DNA from 3 places in the Paenibacillus sp. FSL K6-0276 genome. Region 2 is predicted to be linked to each of the others. Evidence: riboswitches for the same ligand, from Rfam matches in the RefSeq annotation. Region 2 holds a riboswitch; each other region holds the start of a gene.
The links. A riboswitch is a leader RNA that binds a small molecule or an ion and turns the genes downstream of it on or off. The one in region 2 is predicted to bind cyclic di-GMP.
Positions count from the first base shown of each region.

Region 1: it holds a riboswitch for cyclic di-GMP, as region 2 does, so the genes downstream of both, MHH52_RS20000 (thiamine pyrophosphate-binding protein) here and MHH52_RS03225 (transglutaminase-like domain-containing protein) in region 2, are expected to answer to the same signal.
Region 3: it holds a riboswitch for cyclic di-GMP, as region 2 does, so the genes downstream of both, MHH52_RS01190 (class D sortase) here and MHH52_RS03225 (transglutaminase-like domain-containing protein) in region 2, are expected to answer to the same signal.

Region 1 is NZ_CP150276.1:4,237,681-4,239,885, forward strand. It holds gene MHH52_RS19995 (HAMP domain-containing methyl-accepting chemotaxis protein) at 1-715, shown strand, start outside; cyclic di-GMP riboswitch class I at 905-999, shown strand; gene MHH52_RS20000 (thiamine pyrophosphate-binding protein) at 1,114-2,205, shown strand, end outside.
Region 2 is NZ_CP150276.1:694,022-696,226, reverse strand. It holds rRNA gene MHH52_RS03230 (16S ribosomal RNA) at 1-13, opposite strand, end outside; gene MHH52_RS03225 (transglutaminase-like domain-containing protein) at 380-1,189, opposite strand; cyclic di-GMP riboswitch class I at 1,203-1,283, opposite strand; cyclic di-GMP riboswitch class I at 1,391-1,471, opposite strand; gene MHH52_RS03220 (class D sortase) at 1,596-2,205, opposite strand, start outside.
Region 3 is NZ_CP150276.1:245,341-247,545, reverse strand. It holds gene MHH52_RS01195 (Cna B-type domain-containing protein) at 1-447, opposite strand, end outside; gene MHH52_RS01190 (class D sortase) at 494-1,141, opposite strand; cyclic di-GMP riboswitch class I at 1,254-1,340, opposite strand; gene MHH52_RS01185 (hypothetical protein) at 1,752-2,205, opposite strand, start outside.

The DNA of each region.
Region 1 (2,205 bases), 2.6 Mb from region 2:
AACGAAAGAAATGAACAGACGTTCGATACATACCTTAGAACTTGTTGAACAAGGACGCCAATCCGTTGATACTCAAGCTGAAGGCATGCGTAAAAACATACAGGCTACTCAAAAAGTCGCTGACACCATCGAAGCCCTTTCTCAAAATGCTCGCGGAATTACGATGATCACAAAGACCATCACAGAGATCGCTGAGCAGACCAACCTCTTATCGCTTAATGCTTCCATCGAAGCTGCTCGTGCCGGAGAACATGGTCGAGGATTTGCTGTTGTCGCACAGGAGGTTCGTAAGCTCGCTGAGGAATCAACGGCTTCAACGAAGGAAGTCTTTGGCTTAGTTCGGAGCATCGAAACTGATATTAAACAAGCGATTGACAATATCGCTATCAACGAAGAAGTCGTACAGGTACAGAATGAGATGATCACTCAATCTGCTCATATCTTTGCTCAAATTGTGCAAAGTGTGCAGTATATTACCGAACAGATTTCTTCCTTCTCTGCTGAAAGTGATCTTATGTTGGAAAGTGCCTTGAAAATCTCAAGCGCAATAGAGAATATCTCTGCGATCACGCAGCAAACTGCTGCCGGCACCGAAGAAGTATCAGCCGCTATGAATGAACAAATCAATGCCCTGCAATCCGTCGCAGAAGAAACTGAGAAAATGACTCAGGCTGTGTTTAATCTACAGAAGACGATCCATATTTTCAAGTTTTAAATAACTTTAAAATTGTGTAAACAAATCCAAAAACCGCTCCTAAGTTTTGACTTAGGGGCAGTTTTTTTATATCTATTATTTCATAGGTTGGACAAGATTTTCGTCAAAATTCGAGTTAATTTGCGAGAATATATTGACAAAGGATCTCTAGGAATATATTGTAAAGGAAAATTCTTCTTATAAATTTTAAATTAATATTGGCAAAATCTTCGAAAGAGGATGACGCAAAACCATGGATCTACAGCCTCATTTTAATCCGAGGCCATGACAGCCAGGTTGCTGAAAACCAAGACGACTGAACTATTGTTCAGTCTCTATGGCGATTTATGCTACCAACCTGTGCCCTATTTCAGAGCACAGGTTTTCTAATGTTTGATTTCAAAATAACAACTTGTGAGGTGTATTTTTTGAAGACAGTCGCAGATTACATGTCGGAAGCACTACGGAACCTTGGTGTTACCCATTCCTTTGGTATTATTGGCAAATCCATTTGTCCTATCGTTCTTAAAATGGTAGATTACGGTATTGAATTTATTCCTGGGAGACATGAAAGCAGTTCCGGCTTCGAAGCAGCTGGGTATGCGCTGAAAACTGGAAAACTAGGTGTGGCTTTTGGTACTTCTGGTCCTGGTGGAACAAACCTATTAACTGCAGCAGCACATGCTAAGGCCAACAACTTACCTGTCCTATTTATTACCGGCCATCAATCTATTAAAGAGCTAGGAATTCCCCAATGTCAGGACTCTTCCTCTTTTCTAGCTGATTTAGCTGATATGTTTAGACCAGCCACCTTATATAGCAAACTTATTGAACGTGGTGATCACTTTAGCACGATCTTTAATCATGCCATATCCATTGCTTTAAGCGGTAATCGCGGTCCAGTTCACCTTTGTATCCCCTTTGATGTACAAACGGAATTGCTGGAGGAATGTAATATTGTAATCCCTGAACGCGAATCACTGGTTAGCCACGCTAATATCGACCGCGTACTTGATACTATTAATAACTCAAAGAATCCAATAATTATCGCTGGTAAAGGAGTTAACCGCTCAGGAGCACATCATGAGCTAATTCAATTAGCGGAAACATTTAATATTCCTGTTGTTACATCTCCAGGTGGTAAAGGGGCTATAGCTTGGGATCATCCACTCTATCACGGTCCAATTGGAGTAGGCGGTTGTACCCATGGGGATGACTTACTGAATAAAAGTGATCTATTTATCGTTCTCGGCTCACGTTTAAGTGACATGACTATTTGTAATCTTAAGCGGGAAAATCATCCCACAACATTAATTCAGTTTGATAGCGATCCGACCTTTGTCGGAAAAATATTGTTCTCTAAAACGATTCCAGTGACTGGAGATCTACGCGACAATCTAGTTTGCTATCTCAATCATATAGACACGAACAACATCACGAAACGCGAAGCACCCACAAATGCCGATTATTCCGAAGAGCTTCCGATTTTACCAAGCCTTTCGCTTGCATCG
Region 2 (2,205 bases):
AACTCTCCAATTAGTATTGAAAAGAGCGATATGCTCATTTTGAAACATCTGACGAGAAAATTAATTCTCTAATTCGGATTTCACTTTCGTGATTTCCTACTCACTCGTTGTTCAGTTTTCAAAGATCAAGTTCTCGTTGACGCCGTTTAATGTCTCAGCAGCAACTCTTATAATATATCACGTTACTCTCAGTAATGCAAGCTTTTTTTCGAAAGCCGTTTATCAAACTCTCTCAAAACTGCCTGTACGCTGTCTAACAACGCTTAACTATAATAACCTATCTATTCATAGAAAAGCAACCCCTAATAGAAAATAAACAACCAGCTTAATCATTAAGCTGGTTGTTTATTTAATAGAGTTATGATTCTAGCAATGCAAATTAATAGTATTTTGCTGCAGTATATTTACTTGAAGCCTTAATGAAATCCGAATTCTTTTTACTCTTCGCTGCCGATGCATCTACCGTGGTATCAATAGTAACCCATTTCCCATCCATCAATACTTCATTCCATGCATGGTATTGCGTAACGTAGCTAGTATTCCCCATCACCAATTTAGCAGGAACATCTACACTCCGTAGCATTGCGGCAAAAAGAGAAGCATAATCATAGCAGATTCCTTTTTTAGTATTCAAAGTGTTATTAATGTTCGGAATGTAATCAGTCGTTACGTTATTAGCAAGAGAATAATCGTACTGTACATTAGCAATTACATAGTTATAGATTGCCTTAACTTTTTCTTCGTCTGTTGTTTTGCCTTGTGTAAGCTCTTTAGCCTTAACGATCGCTTTATCAGAAGAACTCCATTTCACATTCTGAACGGAGCCCAAATATACGGAATTCGAGTCATTCATAGTTAAATCTACTACTTCAGAATAGAGAGCTTTGTATTTATTACCCGTTGTGTTCTCGAGAACAGAAACTTTATAAGTCCCATTTCCTTGTTGCAAAGGGAAGTCCTCAGCTTGTCCAGAAGCATATAAATTATATGTATAGCTACTGTTATCTTTTGTGATCATAAGTTTAATTCTTTTATCCTTTGGAATATCGTAGTTAATCCCGATTACACCTTGATCCAATTTCGATGTATTCAACCAGTTCGAATCTACACTCGCGGCTTGAGCTGTGCTTACCGGAACCGAAGTAATCAGTACGAACAGCGCCACCATCATAAAATAAACTTTTTTCACGGATAAAACCCCTTTCGGTAGCTGGCTGCCATCCTTTCGGGAAGGCCCTTTAGCTTTGCGTCCCTACCTTTCGATAGGTTTGCCGTTATCGTATAAGCTCTATCTGTCCTAATTTCACTAGACAAATTAATAGAATCAACCAAGTAGAACTATGAATCTAAAATCCTTACATATTTTATAAAAACAAAAAAAGCCTCTTCATTCGGTAACTGGCTGCCATCCTTTCGGGAAGGCCCTATAGCTTTGCGTCCCTACCTTTCGATAGGTTTGCCGTTTATCGTGTTTAGCTTTTATAATATTATACTACCATATTTATCCTCGTAAACAAGAACAAAATTACTAGATTTGCCATTATTTTATAATTATTCCTCTGTATTTGAGTTCTCTTGTCATTTCTCATCTACTATTAGGAAAGCTTGGCATGAACAATCAAACGATGTGTAGGATCTACTAGTGGGTCACACGTAATTAGGGTAAGAATCTTATCCTTGTTATTCCCATCAAGAACAGATATATCACTTGGATCTACAACTGAAATATCATAAACCTCGTAATTATATACCTGATCGCTCGTCTTTACCGTGATCGTATCCCCAATAACAACCTCATTCAATCTATTAAACAATCTGCCCGTAGTTCTAGCTCTATGAGCTGCTATTGCGGCATTTCCTATTTCTCCAATTGGAGTCGTTTCTTTCATATGGGCCGCCGCGTGTTTCATATTCGCTTTAGTAGCCCCTTCTAATACAGGTAGCTTCAGATCAATCTTATCGATCTCAATTAATGCAATTACCTTGCCACCAACTTCAATTTCTGGTTCTGGCTTTTCTGTTTCTTGAGGCTGTGCCTGTGCATCTAGAACCGATTCCTCTGCTAATAGCTGAGTAACTTCGGCATATCTGCTCTTCAGATCAGGCAGTGGAGTACTGTCGCTGGTGCTCAGTTCAGCCGATTCTAACAGCTTCTCCTGCTGCCAGTCGTTATACCATTCGTTGGCTTTTGGATAAAGCATGATA
Region 3 (2,205 bases), 450 kb from region 2:
TTCGATGGTTTTCGTTTCATTCGTTGCTACATAAGATGCCATAACTTTAAAATAAAAATGTCCTCTAATATTTTCAAGGTTCTCAACCACATCAGTAAATGTGCATATCACTTCTGTAGTCGTTACTTTAACAGTACCAAAATCAGTCCCTTCTTCATTCTTTAATGGGATCAATCCAGTAAATCCTTGTAATTCTTGAGGTAACGTTAAGGTCAGTGTGTCTCCAGCCTTCATCTTATTTCCGGATTTATCGCTAAAATTCACTGTTATTTGAGTCTGTTCACCGTAATTTAGTGTTGTTTTGTCAATCTTAAAACTATCAACAAATCCTGTTGTATTTAATTCTTCTGCATTTGCTATTAAAGGAACAATGCTCTGACCTAAAGTAACCATAAAAATCATAAGAATTAAAAAAGTTGAAAATACTCTTTTTAACTGTATATTCATACTAACTAACCTCCGAATCTCTGTTTTCTCCCAAGTTACCTTGAGTCTACTCTACTATTTTTCCTTTAATAATCAGACGATGGGTAGGGTTTACAATCGGATCACAAGTGACCAGTGTAATTTCCTTATCCTTACCGTTAGGTTCCAGTACCCAAACCTCATCTGGCTTGACATATAACTTTTCCGTTACTGTGTACTCGAACTGCTCTTTTCCATTATCAACCTCGATGTGATCCCCCAAAGTCAGTTCGTCCAGCCTATTAAAATTTCTCCCATATGTCCGACTTCGGTGACCGGCTACCGCATAATTTCCGACTTCGCCCGCCTTACCCGTATTCACGATACTGGCGACGGTCTTTTTCATGTTTTCTTGCGTTGCTCCATGAAGAATGGGAAGCGTTAAATCTATGTTTCCAATCGTCAGAATTCCTTCTGCAGCGTCATCTTCTTGAGAATTGACTGTTTTATCGTCTTCACTGCCTCGAGCTGTGGGGAGGGTAGCTGTGAGCTTCACGGTTCCTTTCTGCATTTGCTCCATAGGTTCTTCCGTGCTGTCAATATTATGAAGAATAGCCTGCCATTCCTTTAATATTTGTTCCTGCTGATAATCGCGATACATCTCCGTCATTTTTGGTAATACCATGAACATGACTCCGACAACGATCAGCAGGATCGCTGTAATTTTTTTACTCATCTACCCATTCACCCCCTCTTCTTTCCTTGTAAACCCCTTCTCAAAATCTCCCTCCTTGATCTTATATTTAGTTCCTCTCAACACAAAAACGCCCGACTGCATTAACGATGTTAATTGCGGCCGGACGATCATAAGTCATAGACTCTTAGATTCCTAAACTTTGCGAGCTAACCTTTCGATTAGTGTGCCAAATAGTGTATCAAAATTATGTAATTGTCGTTAGTGCAGATATACCCCAAATAATAGAGTACACAGAAGGTGTCGAAAAATAGTATATAAATACTACAACCAATATATACCATGTATATATGAATGTCTATTTATGTAAATAAAAAAAGCGAAAGATTTTCATAATATTCAGAAATTGTTCACAAATTTCAATCGAAATAATTGAAAGTATCCATGATTTTATTTTTCTAAAGATCCTCTTTACACAGGAACAAGCCGATCGGGCTTGTTTTGATATATCTCAAACGATCTTGCTTCTGTTACTAGTGTATCGTCTCTTACTTGGATCTTCCAGCCAGTACATGCCCACAAGCTCAAGATGAAAACCCGACCTCATAAGGTCGGGTTAATTAGGTGGAGGCAGGCTTAACCGTTCATAGGGCTATTTTTTTAGAATCGAAAAAGCTTTTTCCAGGTTCAAATCACCGTACATTTGATCAAACTTTTTCCCGTCGGCCGATTGAGAGTCAAACGGGTTGGATTGAGGTGTTGTAACTACATATATCATACCGTTTTCCTCAGCAATTGTACCTCCGATTTGACTCTTGTCATCATCGGAAAGCTTATTCCAATCGTTCTGTGCAAAAACAGAGATTGCAATTAACGTTTGGGAATCTTTTTTATCCTTCGTTGTGTAATCAAAGTAAACGACATGCTTAGCCGTTGGGTACATGCTGTCGGACTTTTCAGCGCGCACCTTATAGCTGCCATTCCAGGAAGAAGGAATTTCTACGCTGAAGTTTGCTTCGGAATTTTTGTAAATCGTGCTTTTCACATTGTCCTTAGACGAATTCGATTCATTCTTTGGCTTTGTAATTTTTTTACCGATCAGTTCC